Regions from separate parts of the Mycobacterium virginiense genome, predicted to be linked through region 1. Evidence: riboswitches for the same ligand, from Rfam matches in the RefSeq annotation. Region 1 holds a riboswitch; each other region holds the start of a gene.
What was found. Region 1 has a riboswitch for cobalamin ahead of metE (5-methyltetrahydropteroyltriglutamate--homocysteine S-methyltransferase). Riboswitches for the same ligand answer to the same signal wherever they lie in the genome.

Region 2: linked by a shared signal. The riboswitch ahead of MJO54_RS18085 (ABC transporter substrate-binding protein) and the one ahead of metE (5-methyltetrahydropteroyltriglutamate--homocysteine S-methyltransferase) in region 1 are both predicted to bind cobalamin.
Region 3: linked by a shared signal. The riboswitch ahead of MJO54_RS18120 (PPE family protein) and the one ahead of metE (5-methyltetrahydropteroyltriglutamate--homocysteine S-methyltransferase) in region 1 are both predicted to bind cobalamin.
Region 4: linked by a shared signal. The riboswitch ahead of MJO54_RS18005 (magnesium chelatase subunit D family protein) and the one ahead of metE (5-methyltetrahydropteroyltriglutamate--homocysteine S-methyltransferase) in region 1 are both predicted to bind cobalamin.

The regions. Positions count from the first base shown of each region.
Region 1 is NZ_CP092430.2:1,278,721-1,286,681, reverse strand. Features, by position in the region: gene MJO54_RS06400 (thiolase family protein) at 1-682, opposite strand, end outside; gene MJO54_RS06395 (SDR family oxidoreductase) at 790-1,449, shown strand; cobalamin riboswitch at 1,494-1,707, shown strand; gene metE (5-methyltetrahydropteroyltriglutamate--homocysteine S-methyltransferase) at 1,829-4,123, shown strand; gene MJO54_RS06385 (mycobacterial-type methylenetetrahydrofolate reductase) at 4,197-5,087, shown strand; gene MJO54_RS06380 (cation-translocating P-type ATPase) at 5,399-7,961, shown strand, end outside.
Region 2 is NZ_CP092430.2:3,705,611-3,713,571, forward strand. Features, by position in the region: gene cobN (cobaltochelatase subunit CobN) at 1-3,317, opposite strand, end outside; cobalamin riboswitch at 3,456-3,642, shown strand; gene MJO54_RS18085 (ABC transporter substrate-binding protein) at 3,681-4,877, shown strand; gene MJO54_RS18090 (FecCD family ABC transporter permease) at 4,874-5,914, shown strand; gene MJO54_RS18095 (ATP-binding cassette domain-containing protein) at 5,911-7,659, shown strand; gene MJO54_RS18100 (DUF7676 family protein) at 7,673-7,961, shown strand, end outside.
Region 3 is NZ_CP092430.2:3,716,181-3,722,066, forward strand. Features, by position in the region: gene MJO54_RS18110 (aminotransferase class I/II-fold pyridoxal phosphate-dependent enzyme) at 1-1,221, opposite strand, end outside; gene MJO54_RS18115 (pyridoxamine 5'-phosphate oxidase family protein) at 1,262-1,918, shown strand; gene MJO54_RS18120 (PPE family protein) at 1,900-3,498, opposite strand; cobalamin riboswitch at 3,531-3,685, opposite strand; gene MJO54_RS18125 (NADP-dependent isocitrate dehydrogenase) at 3,769-5,886, opposite strand, start outside.
Region 4 is NZ_CP092430.2:3,688,919-3,696,879, reverse strand. Features, by position in the region: gene MJO54_RS18020 (cobalamin biosynthesis protein) at 1-435, opposite strand, end outside; gene cobBC (bifunctional hydrogenobyrinic acid a,c-diamide synthase/histidinol phosphate aminotransferase CobBC) at 435-2,792, opposite strand; gene cobO (cob(I)yrinic acid a,c-diamide adenosyltransferase) at 2,795-3,409, opposite strand; gene MJO54_RS18005 (magnesium chelatase subunit D family protein) at 3,409-5,397, opposite strand; cobalamin riboswitch at 5,426-5,573, opposite strand; gene MJO54_RS18000 (dienelactone hydrolase family protein) at 5,597-6,394, shown strand; gene cbiE (precorrin-6y C5,15-methyltransferase (decarboxylating) subunit CbiE) at 6,409-7,620, shown strand; gene cobM (precorrin-4 C(11)-methyltransferase) at 7,606-7,961, opposite strand, start outside.

The DNA of each region.
Region 1 (7,961 bases):
CGTCCTCCTTGAAAGCGGGCTTGAGCTGGGCCATCTTCTCCAGGGTAGTACCGCGGCGGATGCCCTCATCCTCGCTGATGACGTTGCCCTCGGGGTCCGTGATCGAGACGATCTCGTCCTTGAACGCGCCGGCGTCCTGTGCGGCACCGGCCTTTTCGTGCGATGCCAGCGCGAACTCGTCGAGCGCGGTACGGCTCAGGCCCCACTTGGTGGCCATCATCTCCGCACCGATGCCCTGGTTGGGGGTCTGGCTGTAGCGCGCCTTGAAGGAGTCCCCGTACGGACGGCCACCGTTGGCCAGCGAGGAGCCCATCGGGGTACGCGACATCGACTCGACGCCGCCGGCGACCACGACGTCGTAGTGTCCGGCGACCACACCGGCGGCGGCAAAGTGCACCGACTGCTGGCTGGAGCCACACTGGCGGTCCACGGTCACCGCCGGCACCGTCTCCGGCCAGCCCGCGCTCAGCACCGCCGTGCGGCCGATGTCCAGGGCCTGCTCACCGGCCTGCATGACACAGCCCCAGATCACGTCGTCGACCAGCGCCGGGTCCACGCCTGCCCGGTTGACCAGCCCGTTGAGCACCTGGGCGGACAGCTCGGCCGGGTGTACCCCGGACAGTCCGCCGTTGCGCTTGCCGATCGGCGCGCGCACCGCTTCGACGATGACGGCTTCAGCCATGGGTGCTCCTTTATCAATTCGGGGTCTTGTTGCCTCGATTGTCGACGGGCGCGCTCGGCCGGCGTCAGCGGGGGTCACTCCGGGGGCTCCCGCGTACCGTCGGATCCATGGCACGCATCGTGATCATCGGCGGCCACGGCAAGATTGCCCTGCTGCTGGCCCCCATCCTCGCCGCCCGCGGCGATCAAGTCAGTTCGGTGTTCCGCAACCCCGACCACGCCGAAGAGGTCGCGGTCACCGGTGCGGTCCCGGTGGTGGCCGACATCGAGCAGCTCGACACCGACGGTCTCGCCCGACTCATGGCAGACCACGACGCGGTGGTGTTCTCCGCCGGCGCCGGCGGCGGAAACCCGGCACGCACCTACGCCGTCGACCGTGACGCCGCCATTCGCAGCATCGACGCCGCCGCGAAAGCCGGTGTGCGGCGCTTCGTGATGGTGTCCTACTTCGGCGCGGGCCCCGATCACGGCGTTCCCGAAGCCGATCCGTTTTATCCGTACGCGCAGGCCAAGGCCGCCGCCGACGCCCACCTACGCGCCAGCGACCTGGACTGGACGGTGCTGGGCCCCAGCCGGCTGTCTCTCGACCCGGCTACCGGCAAAATCGCCGTCGGTCCCGACACGGCTAAAGGCCAGGTCTCTCGCGGCAACGTCGCGTTGACGATCGCGGCCTGCCTGGCCGACAAGTCGACTATCGGCCGCACCGTCGAGTTCAACGACGGCCAGACCCCGATCCCGGAGGCACTCGCGGCCGGTCGAGCCGAGTAATCTCGATCACGCAACTGGTTTGCCGTTGTCGCCGCCAGGCGGCCTCGGCATCGAGCGCACCGCAGTTTACGCAGTTTTCCGTGGAGCGCAAGAGGGAACCCGGTGAGAATCCGGGACTGTCCCGCAGCGGTATGCAGGAACGACCGCCGTCATAAGCACTGGTCACGGGTTAGCCCACCGACTGGGAAGCGACGGCCATTAGGTGCACCTCGGTGCGCGCCTGCGAGTCCGAATACCTGCCCGTTGTGCTGGGCGCGCCGCGCCCGGCGGATCAACGCCTCGCGGAATAGGCGTCTGGTTTTGAGGGTTATAGTGCTTTATATATAGGCACGGGACCGGATCAGCTGGGCGGCTGCTGGCGTTGACCCACCCTCGTCGATTGAAGGATCAAATCGTGACCGTTCAACCTTTTACCGCCACCGTTCTCGGCTCACCGCGAATCGGACCGCGCCGCGAACTCAAGCGCGCCACCGAAAGCTACTGGGCCGGAAGGATCGGCCAGGACGAGCTGAAGAAGGTGGCCGCTGGCCTGCGCCGGGACACCTGGGCTCAACTGGCCGCCGCGGGGCTCGACTCGGTACCGGTGAACACGTTCTCCTACTACGACCAGATGCTCGACACCGCGGTACTGCTGGGGGCACTCCCGGCCCGGGTGGCCGGCGTCGCCGACGAGCTCGACCGCTACTTCGCCGCCGCCCGCGGCAACGCCGAGATCGCTCCGCTGGAGATGACGAAGTGGTTCGACACCAACTACCACTACATCGTTCCGGAGATCGGCCCGGACACGACGTTCTCCCTCAACCCCGCCAAGGTGCTCTCCGAGCTCGCCGAGGCCAAGGAGCAGGGCTTCGGCGGAAACGTGGCCCGACCGGTGATCATCGGCCCGGTCACGTTCCTGTTGCTCAGTAAGGCCGTCGGCGGTGCGCCGGCGCCGATCTCGCGTCTCGAAGAGCTGACCGACGTGTACGCCGAGCTGCTGGCCAAACTGGCCGACGCCGGCGCGGAATGGGTGCAGATCGACGAGCCGGTGCTGGTGACCGATATCTCCGCGGACGCCCCGGCCCTGGCCGAGCAGGTGTACAGCCGCCTCGGCGGGCTGAGCAACCGGCCGGCGATCTTCGTGGCCACCTACTTCGGTGACCCCGGCGCCGGGCTGCCCGCGCTGGCCAACACCCCGGTCGAGGCGATCGGTGTGGACCTGGTCTACGGGCCCAACACCGCTATCGCATCGGTCCCCCAACTGGCCTCCAAGATTCTGGTCGCCGGGATCGTCGACGGCCGCAACATCTGGCGCACCGACCTGCAGGCCGCGCTGGCCAAGTTGGCGTCACTGCTGGGCCCCGCCGGGGCGGTGGCTGTCTCTACGTCGTGCTCGACGCTGCACGTGCCCTACTCGCTGGAGCCCGAGACCGGCCTGGACGACGCACTGCGCAGCTGGCTGGCGTTCGGCGCCGAGAAGGTGACCGAGGTGGCCACCCTGGCCCGCGCCCTGCGTGAGGGCCGGGACGCGGTCGCCGCGGAGATCGCCGCGTCCAACGCCGCGGTCGCCTCCCGCAAGTCCGACCCGCGACTGAACAACGCGGCGCTGCGCGCCCAGATCGCCGAGATCCGGGCGGCCGGTATCCAGCGCGGTTCGGCCGAGGCACGCCGCGCCGCCCAGGACGAGCGGCTGCACCTGCCGCCGCTGCCGACCACCACCATCGGTTCGTTCCCGCAGACCGTGGAGATCCGCAAGGCCCGCGCGGCCCTGGTGGCCGGGGAGATCAACGAAGCGGAGTACACCGACCGGATGAAGGCGGAGGTCGCCGCCGTCATCAAGTTGCAGGAGGACCTCGGGCTCGACGTGCTGGTGCACGGCGAACCGGAACGCAACGACATGGTGCAGTACTTCGCCGAGCAGCTCGAGGGCTTCTTCGCCACCAGCAACGGCTGGGTGCAGTCCTACGGCAGTCGCTGCGTGCGCCCGCCGGTGCTGTTCGGCGACGTGACGCGGCCCAAGCCGATGACAGTTGATTGGGCCACCTACGCCCAGTCGCTGACCGACAAGCCGGTCAAGGGCATGCTCACCGGTCCGGTGACCATCCTGGCCTGGTCGTTCGTCCGTGACGACCAGCCGCTGGCCCACACCGCCTACCAAGTGGCGCTGGCGATCCGTGAGGAGACGGTGGATCTGGAGTCCGCCGGCATCGCGGTGATCCAGGTCGACGAGCCCGCCCTGCGCGAGCTGTTGCCGGTGCGCGACGCCGACAAGGCGGCCTACCTGGATTGGGCGGTCGGTTCGTTCCGGATGTCCACCTCGGGCATCTCCGACGCGACGCAGATCCACACCCACCTGTGCTACTCGGAGTTCGGCGAGGTGATCGGTGCGATCGCCGACCTGGATGCCGACGTCACCTCGATCGAGGCGGCGCGCTCGCACATGGAGGTGCTCGACGACCTGAACGCGATCGGCTTCTCCAACGGGGTGGGACCGGGTGTCTACGACATCCACTCGCCACGCGTGCCGAGCGCCGACGAGATGGCTGCTTCGCTGCGCGAGGCGCTGGATGCTGTTCCGGCGCAACGCCTCTGGGTGAACCCCGACTGCGGTCTCAAGACGCGCAAGCCCGACGAGGTGACGGCATCGCTGGCCCATATGGTTGCCGCGGCCAAGGAAGCCCGCACCGGCCTGTGACCGTCTGACATGTTGCGCCCCAGAGCCATTTCTGGGGCGCAACATGTCCTTTCCATGAGAACGGAGTCCCCTGGTGCCGTTGAACACCATCGCACTGGAATTGGTGCCGCCCAACACCGATCGTGGGTGTGAGCACGCCCGCGAAGAGGCCTACAAGGTCCTGCAGCTCTCGGACCAAGCGGGTATCGCGGGCCGGATCGGTCACGTCATGATCCCCGGGCTGATCCCCGAGGACGACGATCGGCCGATCGAGATGAAACCCAAACTCGATGTCCCGGAATTCTGGTCGACAATCCGTCCCGAACTGCCCGGCGTACGTGGACTGTGCACGCAGGTGACCGCATTCCTCGACGAGGCGGCGCTGCGGACGCGACTGGTAGGCCTGCGCCAGGCCGGGTTCGACGGAATCATCTTCGTCGGTGTCCCCCGCACGCTGAACGACGGTGAGGGCGGCGGCGTCGCACCCACCGACGCGCTGTCGAAGTTCGACGATCTCGTCGACAACCGGGGCGTCATCCTCATCCCGACCCGGGACGGCGAGCGCGAACGCTTCGACTTCAAATGTGACCGGGGTGCCACCTTCGGGATGACGCAGCTGCTCTACTCGGACGCGATTGTCGGATTCCTTCGCGACTTCAAGAACGTCAGTGATCACCGGCCCGAGGTCCTGTTGTCGTTCGGCTTCGTGCCAAAGATGGAGAGCAAGGTCGGGCTGGTCGATTGGTTGATTCAGGATCCGGGCAACGAGGCCGTCGCCGCCGAACAGGCCTTCGTCCGGACTCTGGCCGCAGGCGAACCCGACGCCAAACGCCGGCAGCTGCTCGATCTGTACAAGCGGGTCATCGACGGCGTGGCCGAGTTGGGCTACCCGTTGAGCCTGCACTTCGAGGCTCCCTACGGCATTTCGAGACCGGCATTCGACACCTTCGCCGAGATGCTCGCCTACTGGTCGCCGCACGCGTAAACCGGCAACAGCCGTGCCGGCGCCGCCAGATCTGTTGGAAATGGCAGTAATTCACCGGCATTTCAAGTGGGGTCTCGTCGGCGTTCAGCTGGTCGCCGCCTACCGGACCTACCTTCGAGCGTGAAGGGGAGTAGTTCCTACCCGCCACACCTGTGGCGGATGTGAATGGTCGTCAATACGGCGGGTTCCACCCGCCCGGTCATTCAGCGGACCCAGGACTTTCGCGAGCGAGACCTTCGGACGATTGACCATGTCGACCGAAGGCTCCGCGGGCTTTCCTTGCAGATTCGGTCGCCGAGCGAAGGAGACCGATGCCCCCCTCGATACCTGCCCTAATCGACGATGTCGAACCGGCAACCGACGAGCCTCTCGATACCATCACCGCCGTCCCGCTGATCGACGACGAACTCGACAACGAACTCGACAATGTCGCCGACGGTCGCGCGCCCCGCGGCGCCCCCGCACCGGGCGACGGATTGTTGGCGGTCTCCACCGCGGCGATGGCAGGTATCAGCGCCGTCGGCTTGGGCATCGCACTGGCCGGACGTGTCCTGCGCTTTCCGCGCCTGCCGGCCAGTGTCCAAGGCGCCGTGGTCGCCCTGGACCACCAGCCGCGGCTGCGCCGACTCCTCGAGGAACGCATCGGTAAACGCGCAACGGACACTGCCATGGGGCTGGCCTCCACCGCGGCCAACGCGCTCGCCGTCGCCCCGTCGATTCTGGCGATCGACCTGGCGATCAACACCTTCAAGGCAGCCGAAACGCGCGCCGACGCCCGGGCATGGTCCCGGCGCGAACTGGCCCGCCCCACCACCGGATCCGAGACGCAGTCAGCCGCACGTCCGGTACCTGCCCCGGTCGGCCCAATCGAACAACACCTGCAGCGCGGCACCTGGGTCCAGGCCATCGGCGCGGCGGCGGTCGGTGCGGCCAGCCGCGACCCGAACCTGGCCGGCAATGCCGCGTTGGTCGCCGTGCCGAAAGCCGCCCGCTCCACGCAGGAATCGTTCGCGGCGACACTGGGTCGCGGACTGGCCAACAACGACGAGGCGCTGCAGATCGACCCGGACAGCCTGCGCCGATTGGATCGGATCGATGTGGTGATTCTCGATCCGCGAGTGCTGCGCAGCGAGTCGTTGCGCTTGGTGCGACTACGCGGTGGCGACGAGAAGGACCTGACAGTCTGGGAGCGCGCCCAGGCGATGCCGGCGGCCGGCGACCTGCAGCCTGGCTGGCACCCGGTGCCCGGCACGCGCCGTAGCAAGGGGCGTCCCGTCACCGAGGCGCTCTTCGCCCCGGCGCCGCATCCACTGGCGGCCGCTACGCTCGCCGAGACACAGCGAGCCGACGTACAGACCATCACCGTCGATGACTCCGTCGGCCTCGGTGCGCTACGGCCCGCGTTCGACGAATTCGCGCCGATGACAGGCGATTCGATCGACGACGCCCTCTTCGATGCGGTGCACGACTACCAACAGGAAGGCCACACCGTCGCAGTGATCTCCTCGGCGGCCACCCAGGCACTGTCGGCGGCCGATCTCGGCGTGGGCATCCTTCCCGACGACAGCCAGCCGCAACCGTTGGAAGCGGACCTGATCGTCGATGACCTGGCCGGGGTGTGGCGAATTCTGCATGCCCTGCCCGCGGCCAAGGCGGCCAGTCGCCGCGGTGTCGAACTGTCCGTCGGCGCTTCGGCGATGGGTTCGCTGCTGCTGATTCCGACCGTCCGGGGCCGCGGGCCCGAAGCGGTGGTGTTGGGAGCGGCGGCGGGTGTGGCGTCCGGCTACTGGTCGGCACGCAAGGTGGTCAACGCCCCGCTGCCCCGGCCGGTTCCGGTCGACGAGTGGCATGCCATGTCGGTGGAGCAGGTGCGTGCCGCGTTGGCCGGATCGGCGGAGCCCACCTCTGCCCCGAGCGCTGCCGCGGACATCGAACGCCCGGTGTTCTGGCAATTCCTGGACGCGGTGCGCGACGAACTGTCCGACCCGCTGACCCCGGTGCTGGGATTGGGCGCCACGGCCACCGCGATACTGGGCTCCCCCATCGACGCATTGTTGGTCGGCACGGTGCTGGCCAGTAACGCCGTGCTGGCCGCCGGTCAACGGCTCAGCGCCGAGCTGCGGCTGAATCGGCTGCTCGCCGACCAGATTCCACCCGCCTGGAAGGTGACGATCCGGCCCGACGGCACACGCGAACGCGTCCAGGTGCTCCCCGAGCAGTTGCAGCGTGGGGATCTGATCGAGGTGGGACCCGACGACGTGGTGCCGGCCGACGCCCGCGTCATCGAGCTGGAGAAGCTGGAGGTCGACGAGGCGTCGCTGACCGGTGAATCGCTGCCGGTGACCAAACAGCTCGACGCCACCCCGGGTGCGGAACTGGCCGAACGTCGCTGCATGCTCTTCGCCGGCACCACCGTGGCGGCCGGGACGGGTCTGGCGTTGGTGACCGCGGTGGGATCCGACACCGAGGTGCGGCGCGCCGCCGACCTCGTCACCAGTCGACACGGCGACATCGGGCTGGGCCACCAGCTCGGCCAGATCACCAACCGGACCTGGCCGCTGAGCCTGATGACCGGCGGATTGGTCAGCGCGCTGGGGGTGCTGCGCGGTACCCGGCTGCAGCAGGCGGTGGCCCAAGGTGTTTCGGTGGCCGTCGCCGCCGTCCCTGAGGGCATGCCGGTGGTGGCGACGCTGGCTCAGCACGCCTCGGCGCAGCGACTCACCAAGTCCGGTGTGCTGGTGCGGGTGCCACGCTCCGTGGAGGCCCTGGGCCGCGTAGACGTGGTGTGCTTCGACAAGACCGGCACACTGAGCGAGAACCGGTTGCGGGTCACCGAGGTGCGCACGGCAGCCGATCACTCCCGTGGCGAGGTGC
Region 2 (7,961 bases), 2.4 Mb from region 1:
ACGGTGGCGGCCAATTCGAATGCACCCTTGTAACCGTGGCGGCGCATCGCGGAGATCCAGCGCGGATTGACCACCCGCGCGCGGAACACCCGGGCGGTCTCTTCGGCCAGCGTGCGGGTGCGGATGGCGTCCGGCGAGGTTGAGTCGCCCACATAGGCTTTCGGGTCGGCGCCAGTCAGCGCCCGCACGGTCGCGATCATGCCGCCGTGATAGACGAAGTAGTCATCGGAGTCGGCGATGTCATGCTCGCGGGTGTCGATGTTCTTGGCGGCCACCTTGATCCGGCGGTAGTTGGTGCGCATGTCGTCGGCCGCCGGCGCGCCACCGAGCCCGCGACCGTAGGCGAACCCACCCCAGGTGGTGTAGACCTCCGCCAGGTCCTTGTCGTCACGCCACGTCCCGGATTCGATGACCTGCAGGATTCCCGCCCCGTACGACCCGGGCGCCGAACCGAAGATCCGGGTGGTGGCGCGGCGCAGATCGCCGTGTTCGATCAAGTCGGCGCGAGCATGCGCCGCCACGAAGTTCGTGTCGTCGGGCTCGTCGAGGGTGGCGACCATCTGCACGGCATCGTCGAGCATCGACACCACGTGCGGGAAGGCGTCCCGGAAGAACCCCGAGATGCGCACCGTCACGTCGATTCTGGGCCGGCCGAGCTCCTCGGGTGAGATGACCGCCAGCCCGGACACCCGCCGCGACGCCTCGTCCCACTCGGGTCGCACGCCGAGCAGGGCCAGCACTTCGGCAATGTCGTCGCCGGAGGTGCGCATCGCCGAGGTGCCCCACACCGACAGCCCGACCGATTCCGGGTAGCCGCCGGTGTCATCGAGGTAGCGCCGCACCAACGAGTCGGCCATCGCCTGCCCGGTCTGCCACGCCAGCCGGGACGGCACCGCGCGGGGGTCGACGGTGTAGAAGTTGCGTCCGGTGGGCAACACGTTGACCAGGCCACGCAACGGCGACCCCGACGGCCCCGGCCGTACGAACCCGCCGGACAGCGCGTGCAGCACCGCGTCCAACTCGGCCGACGTGCCGGCCAGCCGCGGAACCACCTCGGTGGCAGCGAATCTCAACACCCGACATACCTCGGGGTCAGGATGCAGCGTGTCAGCCAGGCCGGTCTCCCAACCGCCAGCCTCCATGGCTTCGACCAACGCGCGAGCGCGGCCCTCGATCTCGTCGACGACCGTCGCAGCGGCGTCTTCCTTGAGCCCCAGCGCGGCCCGCAGGCCCGGTACCGCATGGTCTACCCCGCCCCACACCTGCGGAGCCCGCAGGATCGCCAGCACCAGGTTCACCCGCTCCGGTCCGGTCGGAGCGCCGCCAAGCACGTGCAGGCCGTCCCGGATCTGGGCGTCCTTGATCTCACAGAGCCAGCCGTCGACATGCAGCAGGAAGTCGTCGAACTCCTCATCCTCGGGCCGCTCCTCCAGGCCCAGGTCGCGGTGCATCTCCGCGGCCCGCATCAGATTCCAGATCTCACCGCGGATCGCCGGCAGCTTGGCCGGGTCCATGGACGCGATGTTGCCGTACTCGTCGAGCAGTTGCTCGAGGCGCGCGATGTCGCCGTAGGACTCCGCGCGTGCCATCGGCGGGATCAGGTGGTCGACGATCGTGGCGTGCGCCCGCCGCTTGGCCTGGGCGCCCTCGCCGGGGTCGTTCACCAGGAACGGATAGATCAACGGCAGGTCGGCGATCATCGCGTCGGTGGCGCACGCGGAAGACAACGCCGCGGTCTTACCGGGCAGCCATTCCATCGATCCGTGCTTGCCCAGGTGTATCACCGCGTGCGCGCCGAAACCATGTGCCAGCCAACGGTATGCGGCCAGGTAGTGGTGGCTGGGCGGCAATTCCGGGTCGTGGTAGATCGCCACCGGATTCTCCCCGAAGCCTCGGGGCGGCTGGATCATCAGCACGACATTGCCGGATTGCAGTGCGGCCAAAACGATCTCGCCGGCGTCGTTGACGAACAACTTGCCCGGCGCCGGACCCCACGCCGTCGTCATCGCATTGCGCAGGTCGTCGGGCAACTCGGCGGTCCACTGCGCATACTGCTGCGCGGTGACCCGCACCTGGGCGCCGGCCAGCTGCGCAGCGGACAGCCAGTCCTCGTCCTGACCACCGGCCTCGATCAGGGTGTGGATGAGGCGATCCCCTGCCTGCGTCTCGTCAGCGACGTCGAGCACGCCGAAGCCGTCTCCGACGTCGTAGCCCTCCGCCGCCAGCCGCTGAAGCAACCGCACCGCCGACACCGGGGTGTCCAGACCAACGGCGTTGCCCACCCGGGAGTGCTTGGTGGGATAGGCCGACAGCACCAGCGCCAGCTTCTTCTGCGCGTTCGGGATACGGCGCAGCACCGCGTGATTCACCGCGACCCCGGCCACCCGGGCGCACCGCTCGGGATCGGCAGCGTAGTGCGGCAGCCCGTCGTCGTCGATCTCCTTGAAGGAAAACGGGACGGTGATGATCCGGCCGTCGAATTCCGGGATGGCGATCTGGGTGGCCGAATCCAACGGGGTCACGCCGTCGTCGTTGGCCTCCCAGTCCGCGCGCGAGGACGCCAGGCACAGTCCCTGGAACACCGGGATGTCCAGCGCCGCGATCTGTTCGATGTCCCACGCGCCGTCGTCGTCACCGGCACTGACCCCGGCGGTGGCGTTCATCGCCCCACCGGCGGCCAGCATGCAGACCACCAGCGCATCGAGCTGACCCAGCGCGGCGAAGAGCTCGTTGGGGGCGTTGCGCAGCGAGGCGGCGAAGATCGGCACCCCGACCGCCCTGCCGGTGGCATCGATGGCATCGGCCAAAGCGTGGGCGAATCCGGCGTTGCCGCTGACCTCGTGGGCGCGGTAGTACAGCACCCCGATCCGTACCGGGTTCGCAGCCTCGACGCCTTCCCGCTGGGCGAACCCCCATTCCGGGATCACCGCCGGCTCCTCGAAACCCTCACCGGTGAGCAGCACCGTGTCGCACAGGAACGCGTGCAGCTGGGCGAGGTTGGCCGGCCCGCCCTCGGCGAGGTAGGCGTGCGCCTGGGCGGCCAGGCCGATCGGGACCGTGGAGCACTCCATCAGCTCGGCGTTGGGCGAGCGCTCCCCGCCGAGCACCACCAGCGGCAGGCCGGTCGCGCGCAGCAGCTTCAGTTCCTCGGCGATCTCGGCCGATGACCCCAGGATGCGCAGCACCACGACATCGGCGCCGTTGACCAGCGGTTCGATGTCGTGGCGTGCGGGGTTCCCGAGCCGGTATGCCGCGCCGCTGGCCCGCGCGGACAGCAGGTCGGTGTCAGAGGTGGAGAGCAGGGCGATACGCCGCATAATCGGTTCCTCCCGGGGGTTCGCGCCCCGCATAGTCGGATGCCCCGCGGCCAGTATCTGGCTAACACAGTGGCGGAACCGCGCCGGAATTTGAGTACCGGACTTCCTGACGCCACGAGACGGCGGCCAGCCTAACGCAGCGCGGCATGCAACAATGTCGCCGGTAAGGCGATGACGAATGAGGAAGCCGGTGCGAATCCGGCGCGGTCCCGCCACTGTCATCGGGGAGCGACCCTCATCAGCCACGGCCCGCCACTTGTGGGGTTGGAAGGCGAGGCGAGCAGTGATCCGAGAGCCAGGAGACTCACGTCAACGCGTCCTGCGTACCGGGGCGGTGTACCCCGAGGAAGCTGACTCACGCTCATGTCCCGTGCGTTGCGGGTAGTTGCTGCGCTCCTGGTAGCGCTGGCCACCGCGCTGTCGTTGGCCGGCTGCTCCGGCGAACCCGCTTCCCGCACACTGCAAGCGCGTTCCGGCTGCATCACCGGCTTCGATCCGGCCGCCGACTACTTCCCGGACAAGTCGACGCTGACCGAGGCCACCAACTTCGCCATCACCTACCACGGCAGCTACCAGGTTCTTACGGTCAAGCGGCCCTACCTCGGCGGCAAGCCGATGTCGTGGGTGTTGGTGCGCTGCGGTGCGCCCGCGCCGACGCTGACCGGGGAGCTGGCGAACGCCCAGCGGATCACCGTGCCGGTGCAGAGCCTCTACTCGGGTTCGACGACGCATCTGGCGATGATCACCGAACTCGGCCAAGCGGGCGTGGTCACCGGAGTGGCGAGCCCGGCAGCCGTCGCCGACCCCCAGATCCGTGCGCGCATCGACACCGGTGAGATCGTCGGCTACGCGCCCGGCGGGCAGATCAATATCGAGCGCGTGATCGGTGCGGGCCCCGACCTGCTGGTCACCGAGGGCATCGACGACCCCGGCTATCCGAAGCTGCGCGAAGCCGGTACCCCGGTGCTGGCCGACGCCGAATGGCTGGAACCGACCCCGCTGGGCCGCGCCGAGTGGATCAAGGTGTTCGCCGCGCTGACCGGGACCGAACGCCAAGCCGCGCAGGCCTACCGGTCCATCCGCGACCGTTACCGTGCCTTGGCGGCTCAAGCCGCCGCGACCAAGCCCGTCGAGGTCTTGGTCGGCACCATGTACTCGGGCAGCTGGTCGATGCCCACCGGCGAGAGCTACTCGGGACGTCTGGTCGCCGACGCCGGCGGCACCTATCCCTGGCTGTCGGAGACCGGCGCCGAGAACCGGCAACTGAACTTCGAGTCGGTGTACGCCCGTGCCGGTACAGCGCCGGTCTGGCTGATCACCGACGACTGGCACACCCTGGGCGATGCGGTGGCCCGTGACAGCCGCTATGGCGAGCTGACCGCGCTGCGGACCGGCCACGTCTGGTCGGCGACCAAGGCAATGACATCCCTTGGCGGCAACCTCTATTGGGAACGCGGCACGGCCCGACCGGATCTGCTACTCGGCGACTTGGTCGCGATCCTGCATCCCGAGCTCGCCACCGACCACGCGTTCGAGTTCTACCGGCGGGTGCCGCGATGAAGCCGCGTATCGCCCTGGTGCTGACCGCGCTGAGCGCCGCGGTGGTCCTGCTGGCCGTGCTCGGGCTGGTGCTCGGACCGGTGCGGGTGCCGGTGCTCGACACCGTGCAGGTGCTGTTCGGCGCCGAACCCTCCGACCCGCGCTGGCAGGTGATCGTGTGGAACATGCGGTTGCCGCGGGTGCTGACCGCGCTGGCCGCCGGGTCCGCGCTGGGCGTCGCCGGCCTGCAGCTGCAAACCCTGTTCCGCAACACCCTCGCCGATCCCTACATTCTGGGCGTGAGCTCCGGGGCGAGCCTGGGCGTCGCGGTGGTGGTGCTGCTCGGCGGGGCGGCCGGCGGCGGTTTCACCACCGCGGTGGCCGGTGCCAGCCGCGCCGCGGAAGTGATCGCAGCGGCGCTGGGTGCGGCGGCCATGCTGACGCTGGTTCTGGTGCTGTCGCGATGGACCCGCTCGGCGGCGACGCTGCTGCTGATCGGTGTGATGATCGGCGCGGCCAGCACCGCGCTGGTGAGCTTGGCGCTGGTCTACTCCGATCCGCAGCGGGTGCAGCAGTACCTGTTGTGGGGCCTGGGCAGCTTCGCCGGAACCGGTTGGGCCGATTTGGAGTTGCTGCTGCCGCTGGTGGCCGTCGGGCTGTTGACCGCGGCGATGACGATCCGGCCGCTCAACGCCCTGCTGCTCGGCGAGAGTTACGCGGCGACCATGGGCATCAACGTGCACCGGGCCCGGATCGTCACGGTCGTCTCTGCGTCACTGCTGGCCGGCGTGACGACCGCGTTCTGCGGCCCGATCGCATTCCTCGGGCTGGTGGTGCCGCACGTGGCCCGCATCGTGGTGGGTACCTCCGATCACCGGGTGGTGGTCCCGGCGGTGGTCTTGCTGGGCGCGGTCGCCGCGCTGGGCTGCGGCGTTGTCAGTCAGGTGCCCGGCAGCGATCTGGTCATCCCGATCAACGCGGTCACCGCGCTGGTGGGGGCACCGGTGGTGATCGCCGTGCTGCTGCGGGCCCGGCGAGGATCGGGGTTGCCGTCATGACGCCACCGGCCGTCGAGCTGGCCGGCCTGGCCATCGGCTACCGCAGCCGGCGCCGGTCGACGACAGTGGCGACCGGACTGGCCGCTCAGGCTCGCCGCGGCGAACTGACCGTGCTGATCGGGCCCAACGGAGCCGGCAAGTCCACCCTGATCCGCACCCTGGCGGGTTTGCAGCCCGCGCTCGGTGGACGTGTCCTGTTGGACGGCGCCGACCTGACCGCTCTCCCCCGCGACGAGCTGGCCCGCCGAGTCGCGGTGGTGCTGACCGAACGCGTCGACCCGGGCTTGTTGTCGGCGCGCGAACTCGTCGGATTGGGCCGCATCCCCCACCTGGGGCTGGGTGCCCGCCTGCGCCCGGTCGACGAGGAGATCATCGACTGGGCGCTGGCGGCGACCGGCGCACAGCATCTGGCGTCGCGACCGGCTGCCGAACTGTCCGACGGCGAAAGCCAGCGGGTTCTGACCGCGCGGGCACTGGCCCAGCAGCCGGGCCTGCTGATCCTCGACGAGCCGACCGCGTTTCTGGACGTGTCGTCGCGAGCCGCACTGTTCGGCCTGCTGCGTGAGCTCGCCCGCGACCAGCAGTTGGCGGTGGTGCTGAGCACCCACGATCTGGAATTGGCGCTGCGGGTGGCAGATCGGGTGTGGCTGATGGATCCGGCGGGCACCCTGATGGACACCGTGGGCGAAGAGCTGATGTTGTCCGGGCGCATCGGGGACATGTTCGGCAACGACACCCTGCGTTTCGACCCGGCCAGCGGCATGTTCGAGCTCAGTACCCGCGCCGACAGCGATGGCGCGGCACGCACCGCACGCGTCGACGCTGAAGAGCCGTTGCACTCCGCACTGACGCGGGTGCTGTCGCGGGAGGGCTGGAGTATCGGCGATTCTGCCGAAATCGTGCTCACAGCAACCGATCCCGGTGCCATCACGCTGCGTACCGCCGGCGACAACCACGTCGTTGCGCTGCGCGACCTGCCGCAGCGACTGCGTACCCTGCCCGCGACCCCGCATCGCTGCGCGCCCCAGACTCGGACGTTCGCGGCACTGGCCGAGTTATCCACTGTGAGCTCCTATTTCGCGGTCTCGACCGGGACCGCTGACGACACCGGCTGGCGTCCGGTGACGCAGCTCTACACCGACACCGACCTGCTGGCCGGCGCGGTTGCCGGCGTGCAGGATCGCATCGGGGCGTCGGATCTACGCGTGGCGGTATCCACCTTCTACCTCGGATATGCGGCGCGGCTGTGGTCGATCGGACTCGGCGGGCTCGCCGAGCACGGGTTGCTGATCGATCTGGACCCCGATCAACTCTGGTACTCCGACTGCGGCGGCAGCGTCCGGCTTCACCTGCCGAATCCGGTGGCCTGGCAGACACCGTCAGCCAATGCGGATCTGGAGCCGATGCTGGCCGAGATGGTCCTGACCGAACACCTGACGCCGTTGGCCGCCGCGGTGCGTCGGCTCGGTCCGATCTCGCAGCGACTGCTGGACGGCAATGCCGCCTCCGCAGCTCTGGGCGCCGCCCGCGCCCTGTGCTGGCATCACGGTGGAAGTCTCGCGGACGAACCGAGCTGGGAACTCGCACGAAACATCTGCGAAGGCGAATATCTCAACGGCACAGTGTGTTTCGACGCCTCCAGCACGGATTATCGCCGGACCAGCTGCTGCCTGTTCTATCGCACGCCGGGCGGCGGCCTGTGCGGCGACTGCGCACTGACCCACAAACCTTGTCTGGACCGATGAAAGAAGGATTCCCATGACCGAGAACACCGGCACCGTCGTCGCCGATCCTCCCATCGTCGACACCGAAGACCGCGGTCGCGAACAACGCTGGCCGCTGCCGACCGATCAGCAGAGCCTGCTGGATCTGCTGCACCTGTGCTTCGACGAGTACTGGAACGAGATCTGGTTCGGCATCATCATGGAAGGCGCGGCCTGGGAGGTGGCCGCCCCCAACGCGCCGCGCAAGATCGGCATGCTCGACGGCTACGCCACCATCGACTTCGGCCGCTGGCACTTTCACCTCTGCATCGGCAAGCATCGGG
Region 3 (5,886 bases), 2.4 Mb from region 1:
CAGGCCCGCAGTGCCCCGGATCCGGAACCGCGCCCCCGGCGCCGCAGCCCAGCCTGCGGCGAACAACGCCGTCATCGCCACCGCCTCGTCGGGCACCGGGATCCATACGTTGAGCCCGGACCGGCCGTGCGCGATCACGCCCCGGTCGGCCAGCGCCGCGCACAGCCCGAGGCGGGCCGCGCGGTAGGCGGCTTCGGCCTCGGCCACCCGCCGCGTCGCCGCGTCGTCGCGCCACAGGTCTACCGCCAGGTTCTGCAGCAGGTGGCTGACCCAGCCCGGCCCGAGCCGCTGGCGACCCTGCACCCGTTCGACGGTGCGCTGGTCACCGGCCAGCACCGCCAGCCGCAGGTCCGGGCCATACGCCTTCGCCGCCGACCGAACGAACGCCCAGTGCCGGGTCACGCCCGCCAGCGGATGCAGCGGCACCCCGGCGATCGCCGCACCGTGGTCGTCTTCGACGACCAGCACATCGGCTGCGTCCAGCAGAGCCCGCAGGGCATCGGCTCGTTCGGCGGAAACCGCGGCGCCGGTGGGATTTTGGGCGCGACTGGTCACCACCACAGCACGCACCCCCCGTTGCAGCGCGCGGTCCAGGTCGGCAGGCAGCGGGCCGTCGTCATCGACTCCGACCGGCTCCGGTGTCAGCCCCAGCGCGCCGAGCAGATCGAGCAGGTTGGGCCACCCCGGATCTTCGACGGCCACCCGGTCACCGGGACGCAGGTGGGCGCTGAGCACCCGCTCGATTCCGTCCAGGGCCCCGGAGGTGACCGCGAGGTGGTCGGCCGGTACACCGTCGGCGGCCAGCTCGGCCGCGGCATGCTCGGCCAGTGCCGACGCGATCGGCGGATGCCCGTAGAGCACCACCGGCCCGGGGTGCGCCGGCACAGCGGCGATAGCGGGCAGCAGCGCCGGGTTGGGGTTTCCGGTGGACAGATCCCGCACGTCCGGCGGCACGGCCAGCCCGCGCAGCGAGCGCGGTGTGGTCGCCGGCCGATCTCGCACCCGGGTGCCACGGCGACCGGAGCTTTCGACCGCGCCGCGGTCGCGCAGCAGCCGGTAGGCGGCGGCGACGGTGTTCGGGTTCACCCCGAGTTGCTGGGCCAGCCCGCGTATCGGCGGCAGCGCGGCCCCGGGTGCCAACGCGCCGCGCGCGATGCCTTCCTCGACGCTCGCCGCGATGGCCTCGGCTCCCCCGCCGGTAATGCTGTATTGTACTGGCACATCTCCAATATTGCACTAGTACATTAATGGAGGCAACCCCGTGTCCTACGCACCGACACCCCAGACCACCCCCACCCGGTATCGGGAACGGGCTCGCTACGACCGCGACACCGTGCACCGCATCCTGGACGAGGCGCTGATCTGCCACCTGGGATACACCCGCGACGGCCATCCGGTGGTGCTGCCGACCACGCACGCCCGGGTCGACGAGACGCTGTATCTGCACGGCTCCACCGGCAGCGGCCCGGTGCTGGCCGCCGGCCCGGGCGGTCTGCCGGTCTGCGTCACCGCCACCCTGGTCGACGGGCTGGTGCTGGCCCGCTCGGCGCTGCATCATTCGATGGCCTACCGCTCGGTGGTCGTCATCGGCGCCGCCCGCCTGGTCGACGACGAGGCCGAGAAGCGGCTCGGGCTGGACGCACTGCTCGATCACGTCGCACCCGGCCGGGCCGCCGACGCCCGGCCGCCCAACCGCCGGGAACTGGCGGCCACTGCGGTGCTGGCGCTCGACCTGGTGAAGGTGTCCGCCTCGGTGCGCGACGGCGGCCCCAACGACGAACCCGAGGACGTCACTCTGCCGCACTGGGCGGGAGTGGTCCCGCTGCGGATGGTCGCCGGACGCCCGGAACCGGCCGCCGACCTCGACCCGGCCATCGCGCTGCCGTCTTACCTGGAGTCTTACCGCAGACCGCGCTGATACTCCGGCATCCAGGTGCCCGGCGTCATCGGAGTGGTGGCACCGCCGCCGAAGGCGTCGGCCGCCAGGGCGGTGAGTCCACTCGGCAGCACGGCATCCGAGGCGTCGTCTAAGTCCATGTATTCGTACCCGCGGCCGAGCATGTCGGCCTTTGCGCGCCGCCGCCGGCGGGACTTGACCTTCTCCTCGGCGACCACGGCGTCCACCGGCGCCGCGGCGGCCTCGGGCTCCGCGGCCTTGCGTCGGCGAGCACTGGTGCCCGCGGCCCGACGGGCCTGCTGGCTCGCGCCGGCGACCAGATACATCGCGGCCAGACTGTCCCCCGGGGACAGCGGTGGTGCGGGCGGCGGAGGGGGCGCCGGCGGCGCTGCGGGCGGCGGCGGTGCAAGAGCGGGCGCCGGAGCGAGGGCCGGGGCCGGAGCGGGAACCGGCGGCGTCGGAGCGACCGTCAGGCCGGCGAACGGCGGGGGCATGACCGGAACCACCGGAACCGGAACCGCATGCAGCGCAGCCAGGCCGGACAACCCCGCCAATCCGGCCAACGGCGCCGCGGCCAGTGGCGCCAATGCGGCGGTCAGCATCGGCAGCACAACCGGAATCAGCACCAGAGCCTGCTCCAGCAGCGTCTTGAGCAGGGCGATCACGTCGGTGATGATGGTGCCGATCGCCTGTACGGCGGTGAACATCAGCGTCGCGGCGATGGTGGCCGGATTACCGGAGGCGAAGGCCGCGGCCAGATCCGCGGCGATGAACGCGAACGTCTGCGACAGATAGGCCGCGAACGAGCCGAAGTCCATCGGGTAGCCGAGCGCGAACGCGATGTTGAACGGGTGCAGAAAGCTCAGCGGATTGCCGGTGATGCTCAGCCAGGGGTCGAACCCGCCGAACATCGACTGGAGGAACGGGTTGCTCGCCAGCTCATCGATCATCGGCTGCAGCACCTTGTTGTAGAAATCGGTGTAGCCGCTGTTCTGCAGCCATTCCATGATCTCGTTCTGTCGATCCGGCGGAAGCTGCGGCTGGCTGGCGTCCGCGGACTGGGCTTTGGCGATCTGTGGCGCCGCCGACGTCTGCGGGCTCGACGCCACCGCGGTGCCCGCTACGGCCTGATAGGTAGCCATCACGGTGGCGGCCTGCAACCACATCCGGCCGTAGTCGGCCTCATTGAGCGTGATCGGGATGGTGTTGACACCGAAGAAGTTGGTGGCCACCAGCACCGCGTGGGTGGCGTGATTGGCCGCAAGTTCACCCAGCGTCGGCATCGCGGCCAGTGCGGTGCTGTAGGCGGTGGCCGCGGCCTGCTGGGCGGTGGCGGTCAGGGCGCTGGCGACCCCGGCCTGGATCAGCCACGCCAGATACGGCAGATTCGCCGCCACATACGCTTCGGCGCTGGGACCCTGCCACGCCCCGGCCTGCACTGCCCCCAGCAGTGCCGTCAACTCGTCGGCGACCGCACTGTATTCGGCGCTCAGCGTGTTCCATGCGGCAGCCGACGCCAACAGCGGACCAGCCCCGGGGCCCGCCGACAGCAATGTCGAGTGGACTTCGGGTGGAGACGCGATCCAGATCGGCGCGGTCACGGTCGTCAGCTCTCTCGGGTTACCCGCCCCGAATCGGAGGTTGCGACGACGTGAGTGTCTGGCTCTCGGGTGAGGTCACTCCCCCGATGACAGTGGCGGGACCGCTCCGGATTAACACCGGATTCCTACATCGTCATCGCCTTACCGGCGAATTGTCGCACGTTGAGCGTCGCCGGCACCCCCGAGTGGGAAATCCACGACGACTCCGTCGGCGTGTCCGTCGGGAGATCCCCACTCGGCGGGGCCGAGGCGGCAGGGAGCCGCCCGACCTCAGTCCTTGGCGTCGATCGCGGCGTTCAGCGTCGCACTGGGCCGCATGACCGCCGAGGTCAGGTCGTGGTCGGGCGCGTAGTAGCCGCCGATGTCCACCGGCTTGCCCTGCACCGCGGCCAGCTCGTTGACGATCACGTCCTCGTTCTTGCCCAGCGTGTTCGCCAGCGCCGCGAAGTGCTTGGCCAGCTCGGCGTCCTCGGTCTGCGCGGCAAGCTCGTCCGCCCAGTGCTTGGCCAGGTAGTACTGGCTGCCGCGGTTGTCGAGTTCACCGGTCTTGCGCGACGGGCTCTGGTTGGCGTCCAGCAGCTTGCCGATCGCCGAGTCCAGCGTCTCGCCCAGGATCTTGGCGTGGACATTGCCGGTCTTGGCGCCCAGGTCGTCGAAGCTGGCGCCCAGCGCCAGGAACTCACCGAGCGAGTCCCAGCGCAGGTGGTTCTCCTCCACCAGCTGCTTGACGTGCTTGGGGGCCGAACCGCCCGCACCCGTCTCGTACATGCCGCCCCCGGCCATCAGCGGCACGATCGACAGCATCTTGGCGCTGGTGCCCAGCTCCAGAATCGGGAACAGGTCGGTGAGGTAATCGCGCAGGATGTTGCCGGTGGCGGCGATGGTGTCCTGTCCGCGAATCAGCCGCTCGAGGGTGTACCGCATCGCCCACACCTGCGGCATGATCTGGATCTCCAGGCCGTCAGTGTCATGGTCCTTCAGGTAGGCCTTGACCTTCTTGCGCAGCTCCGCCTCGTGCGGACGCTCGGTGTCCAGCCAGAACACCACGGTCATGCCCGACGCCCGTGCCCGCTGGACGGCCAGCTTCACCCAGTCCTGGATGGCGGCGTCGGTCACCGTGCACAGCCGCCAGATGTCGCCGGCCTCCACCTTCTGGGTCAGCAGCACCTCGCCGGTGGCCAGGTCCACGATGTCGGCGACGCCGGCCTCGGGAACCTCGAACGTCTTGTCGTGGCTGCCGTACTCCTCGGCCTTCTGCGCCATCAGCCCGACGTTGGGGACGGTGCCCATGGTGGCCGGGTCGAACTGGCCGTGGGTCTTGCAGAAGTTGATCAGCTCCTGGTAGATCCGGGCAAACGTCGATTCGGGGTTGACGGCCTTGGTGTCCTTCTGCCGCCCGTCGGCGCCGTACATCTTGCCGCCGGCCCGGATCATCGCCGGCATCGAGGCGTCCACGATCACATCCGACGGTGAGTGGAAGTTGGTGATGCCGTTGGCCGAATCGACCATCGCCAGCTCGGGACGGTGCTCGTGGCAGGCATGCATGTCCTCGATGACCTCCTCACGCTGGGAGGCCGGCAGGGTCTCGATCTTGTTGTACAGGTCGACCAGACCGTTGTTGACGTTGACGCCCAAGTCGTCGAAGAGCTTCTGATGCTTGGCGAATGCGTCCTTGTAGAACACCTTGATGGCGTGGCCGAAAACGATCGGGTGGCTGACCTTCATCATGGTCGCCTTGACGTGCAGGGAGAACATCACGCCGGTCTTGCGGGCGTCCTCCATCTGCTCCTCGTAGAACTCGCGCAGCGCCTTGACGCTCATGAACATCGAGTCGATGACCGTGCCGTCGAGCAGCGACACCTTCTCCTTGAGCACGATCGTCTTGCCGCCGTTGGTCGTCAGCTGCATCTTGACGTCGCGGTCGCGGTCCAGAGTCATCGACTTCTCACCGTGGTAGAAGTCGCCGTGGCGCATCGTCGCTACGTGGGTACGCGAGGCCTGTGACCACTCGCCCATGCTGTGCGGGTGCTTGCGCGCGTACTCCTTGACCGCCTTGGGCGCACGACGGTCCGAGTTGCCTTCCCGCAGTACCGGGTTCACCGCACTGCCCAGGCACTTCGCGTAGCGGTCGTGAATGTCGCGCTCAGAGTCGGTCTTGGGGTCCTCGGGGTAGTCGGGCAGCTTGTAGCCCTTGCCCTGCAGTTCCTTGATGGCGGAGACCAGCTGCGGCACCGAGGCACTGATGTTGGGCAGCTTGATGATCGTGGTGTCGGGCAGCTGGGTCAGCCGGCCGAGTTCGGCCAGGTTGTCCGGCACCCGCTGGTCTTCGGTCAGACAGTCGGGGAATGCGGCCAGGATGCGGGCCGCAAGCGAGATGTCACTGGCTTG
Region 4 (7,961 bases), 2.4 Mb from region 1:
GGTGTTCTCCGCCACGGATTCGACGACGGCACGCGCGACCTCGTCTGGACCCAACGCGGTCGTATCACGACCGACCAGGTTGCGCACCCGGGTCCGGGCGGACTCCAGGTCGCCGGCGGCCAGGAAGGCGTGCACGGTCTCGGCTTCGCGTTCCAGTGACCGGCCGCCGAGCACCGCCCAGGTGACGGCCGCAGTCAGTGCCGTGCGGGCCAACGGATTGCGGGCTGAACGCTCACCCGCGTAGGCCAGCCCGATGACGCTCCCGACCAAGACCAAGATGTGGGCGACCCCGCTTGCCCGATCATCGCGGTAAAGCCGCCGCTCCAACGCCAGCGCGCACGTCCCGAATCCGGCGACCGGATGCAGCCGCCGTGGATCGCCCCAGGCGCGGTCGGCGGCGTAGCCGAGCGCCAGCCCGAGTGTCCGGGAAGCAATCACCGCCGAATCCGGTCGAGTGCGGCCAGCAGCTGGTCGGTCAGGTCCGGGGGCCGTACCGCTATCCGCACCCAGCTGTCATCCAGGCCGGGAAAAGTATCGGCGCGTCGCACGGCAATTCCGCGCTCGCGCAACGCCGTATGCACCCCACGGCCGACCTGGGCAAGAACGAACGGGGCCAAGCCCGCGACGAACCGCACCTCGCGCGCGGCGAGCCCCTCATCCAGGTGCGCCCGCCACGACGTCAATTGCCGAGCCCGCAGCTCACTTTCGCACAACGCTCGCTCATCCGAGCAGGCCAGCATGGCGGCCAACGCCGATGCGGACACTGACCAGGGGATCTGCAGTCGTGCGGCCTCGGCGAGCAGCGCGGGATCGCCGAGCAGGTATCCCGCGCGTACCCCGGGTATCGACCAGTGCTTGGTCAGGCTGCGGCTCACCAACAGCCCCGAATGACGCTCTCCGGACAGGGTTTCCGGCTCACCGGGAATGGCATCGAGGAACGCCTCGTCGATCAGCACCACCCGGCCCGGACGCAACAACTGACGCAGCGTCTGCGCCGGATGCAACACCCCGGTGGGATTGGTCGGATTACCGACGACGACGAGGTCGGCGTCCTCGGGCACCGCATCCGGGTGCAGCGCGAAGCCGTCGTCGGCCGTGCACAGCACTGTACCGACGCTGTGGCCCGCGGCGGTCAATGCGGCATGCGGGCCGGTGTACTGCGGATGCACCACCACCGGGGAGCGCCACGGCCGCATGCGAGCCACCAGGTCGAAGGCCTCCGACGCGCCCGCTGTGGGCAGTACCTCCGTAGCGGTGCGACCGTGCCGGGCGGCCAACGCGGCGCGGGCCGCCGACGCCTCGGGGTAGGCCACGGCGTCGTCGAGGGAGGCATGCAGGGCGCGCTCGAGCCAGTCCGGTCGTGGCCCGGCGTAGACGTTGACCGCGAAATCGAGCAGCCCGGGTGCGGCCTCGACATCGCCGTGATGGTGCAGATCCGGGCCGCTGAAACCGTGTACCGCGTTCGCGAACCGCTGCGCCAACCCGGGATGTCCGGCCCAATGGGTGTGCAGGTAGGACGCATGCAGGCTCGTCGAGCCAAAACCGTCCGGGCCGTCGGGAAGCTGCCAGGCCGCGCTCACAGCGTGATCGAAAACGACCTGGGTGCGGTGGAATTCGTGTCCGTTGGCCCGATCTCCCGCCCGCGCCAGCAGGTTGTCGGCCGCCGCCGTGGCTTCCCGATAGCCCAACGTCAGGCGCGGGGTCATCGCCGCATCACCCGGCAGCGCGCCGACCCCGGCGTCATCACCCACCCGACGGCACAGATACGCCAGCCCGCCGCACTCCGCGACGGTCGGCACGCCCGCCGCGATCGCCGCCCGCAGCGCACCCAGCAGGGCGGTGTTGGCGCCCAACGGTTCTGCGTAGACCTCCGGAAACCCGCCGCCCAGATAGATCCCGGCGGTGCCGGTCGGCAGACATCTGTCGGTGAGGGGGTCGAAGCTGACCACCTCGCAACCGGCGGCGCGCAGCAGCTCGAAGGTCTCGGTGTAGCCGAAGGTGAAGGCGCGTCCGGCGGCGACCGCCACCACCGGCCGGCGCCCCGAGGCGGCACGGACCTCGGCGGCCGGCTCCCAGGCGTTGCCGGTCAATTCCGGAGCCTGGCGGGCCACCGCCAGTAGCGTGTCCACGTCCACGTGCTGCTCCATCAGCTCGGCAAGTCGAGCGGTCATGGCGGCCGATTCGTCGCGCTCGGCCGCCGGCACCAGCCCGAGATGCCGCGACGGCGTCTGCACGCCCGCGTCGCGGGGCAACACCCCGAGCACCGGAATACCGCTGGGGCGCAACGCGGCAACGACTTCATCGGCGTGCCGCGCGCTGCCGGCCTTGTTGAGCACCACCCCGGCGATGCGCACCGCCGGATCGAAACCGGCCAGGCCCGCTACGACCGCGGCATGTGTCCGGGAGGCATGCGAGACGTCGACGACCAGTACTACCGGCGTTGCCGTCAACGCCGCGACGTGCGCGGTGGAGGCCTCACCGTCGGTGCCCAGGCGCCCGTCGAAAAGCCCCATCACGCCTTCGATCACGGCGACGTCCGCGCCCGCGGCGCCGTGTAGCAGCAACGGCACGATCCGGTCGGGGCCGACCAGATACGGATCCAGGTTGCGGGCCGGCCGGCCGGTGGCCAGCGCGTGATAGCCGGGATCGATGTAGTCCGGGCCGACCTTGTGTCCGCTGACCTGCACGCCGCGGGCGGCCAGCGCGGCCATTACTCCGACCGCCACCGTGGTCTTGCCGTGCCCGGATGCGGGTGCGGCGATGACCAGCCGGGGTAGGGGAACGCCCACCACGCTCACCATTCGATGCCGCGCTGGCCCTTCTGGCCGGCGTCCATCGGGTGCTTGATGTTGGTCATCTCGGTGACCAGGTCGGCGACCTCGATCAACCGCGGATCGGCGCGCCGGCCGGTGATCACGACGTGCTGGTGGCCCGGACGGTTGGCCAAGGTCTCCACCACGTCCTCGACGTCCACCCAGCCCCAACCCATCGGGTAGGTGAACTCGTCGAGGATGTACAGGTCGTGGGTCTGTGCCGCCAGGCGTTCCTTGATCTGGGCCCAGCCCTCCGCGGCGGCGCCGGCGTGATCCTCCACGCCGCCGGCCTTGCGGCTCCACGACCAGCCCGAGCCCATCTTGTGCCACTGCACCGGGCCGCCCTCACCGGTCTCGGCGTGCAGCTCGCCCAACCGCTCGAGCACGGTCTGTTCGCCGACCCGCCACTTCGCGGACTTCACGAACTGGAAGACCCCGATATTGAAGCCCTGATTCCAACCGCGCAGCGCCAATCCGAATGCGGCAGTGGACTTCCCCTTGCCGTCGCCGGTGTGCACCATCAGCAGCGGCCGGTTGCGGCGCTGGCGGGTGGTCAGGTTGTCGTCGGGCACCGTCAATGGTTGTCCCTGGGGCATCAGGCGGCTCCTCTTCCGGTGGCATCGCGGACGACGTCGGTCAATGCCTCGGCGCTGACCTGCGGCAGCGGCACGTATTCGGCCCGCAAGTGCTCGGCCAGCATCCGGGCCAAGCCGAGTCGCATCCGGCCGTTCTCGCAATCGACCACGACGGCCGAATATCCTTGTCCGGCAAGCTGGTCGGCGGCCAGAAGGGAGCGCTCCACCGGTTCGGCTCCGGCGGTGGCCCGCCCATCGGTCAGCACCACCAGCAGCGGGCGGCAGGCCGGCTCGCGCAGCCGCTCCCGGCGGATCACCTCCGCGGCCTCCAGCAGGCCCTCGGCCAGCGGGGTGCGGCCACCGGCAGGCAACTCGTCGAGCCGCACGGCGGCGATCTCTACCGATCCGGTCGCGGGCAACACCAACTCCGCCTTGGTGTCCCGAAACGTCACCACCGCCACCCGGTCCCGGCGACGGTAGGCGTCGAGCAGCAAGGACAAGATCGCGGTCTTGACATGGCGCATCCGCTCGATGGCGGCCATCGACCCGGACGTGTCGACCACGAACAACACCAGGTTGGCCTCCTGGCCTTCCCGGACGGCGCGTCGAAGATCGGTCGCCTGCAGGATCATCCGACCTTCAGCACGGCCCCGGGCGCCCTGATGCGGCGCAGCGGCGCGCAGCGTCTCGAACAGGTGCAATCCGCCGGCGTTGCCGGATGCGGTGGCGCCCACCCGGCGTCCGGAGCTGGTGCGGGCCCGGCTGCGCCGGCCGGCGCGTCCTTCGCCCACGCCGTCGACCGCGAAAAGCTTGGCGCGGTACGGGGAGTCGGCGCCCACGGTCGAGGTGGAGCCCGGCCCAGGGTGCCCGGTCGGTGCGGGCCCGCGCTGTTGTTCCGGCGGCGGCGAACCACCTTCCGGCGGACCATCGGGCTCGGGCCCGTCGGGTCCCGGACCGTCCGGGTCGGGCTCGGGCTCCTCGGGTGGCAGCAGTTCGTCGAGTTCGGCCTCATCGAGACCCGGTGCGTCGAACGGCTTGCGTCGCCGCCGATGCGGCAGGGCCAACCGGGCGGCCACCCGCAAGTCCTCGATATTGACCGCGTCGCGCCCCTGCCAGGCCGCGTGAGCTACCGCGGTGCGGGCACAGACGATGTCGCCGCGCAGGCCATCGACGTCGAACGCCGCGCAGATCTCGCCGATCTTGACCAGCGCAGCGTCGGTCAGTGCCACCTGCGGCAGCAGTTCCTGGGCTTGATGGATCCGGGCGCGCAGCCGATCTTCGGCCGCGGCATACGTCGCGGCGAAGCCATCCGGGTCGGCGTCGAACGCCAGCCGCCGCCGCACCGCCTCGGCCCGCAGCACCGGATCGCGCGGGGCAGACACCTCGACGGTCAGACCGAACCGGTCAAGCAGTTGGGGGCGCAGCTCGCCCTCCTCGGGATTCATCGTCCCGACGATCACGAACCGGGCGGCGTGGGTGACCGAGACCGCGTCGCGCTCGACCGTCAGCCGCCCCATTGCCGCGGCGTCCAGCAGCAGGTCCACCAGGTGGTCGGCCAGCAGGTTGACCTCGTCGACGTAGAGGATGCCGCGATTGGCGCGCGCCAACAGCCCGGGTTCGAAGTCGACCGTGCCGGCGCTCAGCGCGCGCTCCAGGTGGATGGAACCCACCACCCGGTCCTCGGTGGCGCCCACCGGCAGCTCCACCAGCCGCACCGGGCGGGTCTCGGTGGCCGCGTCGCTGGGGAACGGGCCGTCGGGGGAGAGCGGGTTCGCCTCAGCGGGATCGGAAGAGAACCGGTCACCGGCCACCACGTCGATGGGCGGCAGCACCTGGGCAAGCGCGCGAACCAGCGTCGACTTGGCGGTGCCCTTCTCGCCGCGGATCAGCACCCCGCCGATACCGGGGGAGATCGCGCTCAGGACAAGCGCCAGCGCCATGTCGTCGAGGCCGCCCGGGGCATCCGGGTCGCCGCCGAGGACAGCGGGAAAGGGGTACAGCTGTTGCATTGAGGCTCCGCTCGTGTGGCCAACACCTGTGTGTTGGCGACGCGAAGCCGGTATTCGGACTGACCGTGGCGCACCGAAATGCGCCGCGGAACACCGTAGCGGGCCTGCGTCGGAGTCACACCGACTTCCCTGGCGCTTCGCGCCGATACCCTAACACTCGGGGCCGCAGACGCCGACCGAGAGAAAGGGCACACGACCAGTGAGTGCACCTGAAGCAGACTTGACCGGATGGGTCGCCGAACCGTTCACCGGTGGCGAGTTCACCCACGACGTGTACCGCAAGGGCGAGGGTCCTGGTGTGGTGCTGATCCCGGAGATCCCGGGGATACACCCCGGAGTGCTGGCGCTGGGAAATCACCTGGTGGACAACGGGTTCACCGTGGCGATTCCTTCGTTGTTCGGCGAGCCGGGTAAGGCGATCACGCCGGGCTACGCCGCGACCACGATCGCTCGGGCCTGCGTGACCCGCGAGTTCGCCGCGTTCGCCACCGACAAGCAGCGCCCGGTCACCCAGTTCCTGCGGGCGCTGGCCCGCGACCTCAACGAGAAGACGCCCGGCAAGGGCGTCGGGGTGATCGGTCAGTGCTTCACCGGCGGTTTCGCGCTGGCCGCGGCCGTCGACGATGCGGTGCTGGCGCCGGTGCTGAGCCAGCCGTCGGTCCCGATCCCGCTCACGCTCAAGCAGCGCCGCGACCCGGGTCTCTCCGAGGTCGAGCTCGGTGTCGTCGCCGACCGGGCCGCCACCGACGGCCTGTGCGCTCTGGGCCTGCGGTTCAGCGAGGACAAGATGGCCCCCGGTGACCGCTTCGCGACGCTCAAGGCACGGCTCGGGGACGCCTTCGAGGTCATCGAGATCGATTCCTCGTCGGGCAACGCGCACGGTCTGTCCCGGATGGCGCACTCGGTGCTCACCGACCAGGTCCGCGAGGTCGACGGCCACCCCGCCTACGAGGCGCGCAAGCGGGTGGTGGAATTCCTCACGCAGCGATTGACCTAGCTACGATCGCCGCTGTGCCAGCCCAGCCCCGCCCCGCCGAACGCATCGCCGTAGTGGGCATCGGTGCCGACGGCTGGGCCGGGCTGGGCGAGCCGGCGAGGCAGACGGTGCTGGCGGCCGACGTCGTGATCGGCGGGCCGCGTCACCTGGACCTGCTGCCCGCGGTCGACGGTCAACAGCGCCACACCTGGCCGTCGCCGCTGCGCGCCGGGCTGCCCGCGCTGCTCGACGCGCTGGACGGGCAGCGCGTGGTGGCGCTGGCCTCGGGTGATCCGCTGTTGTCCGGTGTGGGCAGCACGCTCATCGAGTTGTTCGGAGCGCAGCGGGTCACGGTGATTCCGGCGGTTTCGTCGGTCACGCTGGCCCGGGCCCGGTTGGGCTGGTCCGCGGAGTCCGCGGCGGTGATCAGGTCCGCCGACGTGAATGCGGTGCTGCGGGAGTTGGCGCCGGGGCGGCGGGTGCTGGTGCTGTCGTCCGATGAGAGCACCCCGGGGCAGCTGGCCGCCCTGCTGACCGAGCGTGGCTACGGAGCCAGCCGGATGGTGGTGCTCGGCGATCTCGGGGGAGCCGCCGAATCGCGAGTGGAGACCACCGCCGCCAGCTTTGCCGGTTCGGCCCCGCGGCTCAATATCGTCGGGCTGGAATTGGCCGGCCCGCCGGCGTACGGCTGGGCGGCCGGCCTGCCCGATGACGCCTACGACCACGACGGGCAGCTCACCAAACGTGACCTGCGGGCCGCCGCGCTGGCGCGACTGGCCCCGGCTCCCGGGCAGTTGCTGTGGGACGTCGGTGCCGGTGCCGGCTCGGTGGGCATCGAATGGATGCGCTCGCATCCGGCCTGCCGTGCCATCGCAATCGAGGCGAACGACGCTAGGGCGCAACGTATCTCGGACAATGCCCGCAACCTCGGTGTGCCCGCGTTGCAGGTCGTTCGTGGCGCGGCCCCGCACGCGTTGGCGGACCTGCCCGCCCCGGATGCGGTGTTCATCGGCGGCGGTCTGAGCCGCGATGGGGTGCTGGCGGCCTGCCTGGCCGCGCTGGCGCCGGGGGGCCGGGTGGTGGCCCACGGCGTCACGCTGGAGACCGAGGCGCTGTTGGCGGCGGCCTACCGCGAACACGGCGGCGAGCTGACCCGCATCCAGGTGGAGCACGCAGCGCCGCTGGGGTCCCTCACCGGCTGGACGCCGGGCCGGGCGGTCACCCAGTGGGCGTTAACCCGGTCCTGAGCGGTCTCGTGCCGGGTCATAGAGATGGCTCTCGCCGGCGCACGGATCAGGCCGATCGGCTACCGCGCGGCCGACCAGGATGACCGCGGCCGACCGCAAGCCCGCCGCCTCGACCGCGTCGGCGATGTCGGTGATGGTCCCGCGCAGCACCAGTTCCTCGGGCTGGGACGCGCGATAGACCACCGCGACCGGGCAGTCCGCGCCGTACTCGGGCGCCAGCTCGGCCATCAGCGCCCGGATGCGGGTGATCGCCAGGTGCAGCACCAACGTGGCCCCGGTCGCGGCGAATGCGGAGAGCGCTTCGCGTTGCGGCATTGCGGTGGAGGCGGCCTGCGTACGGG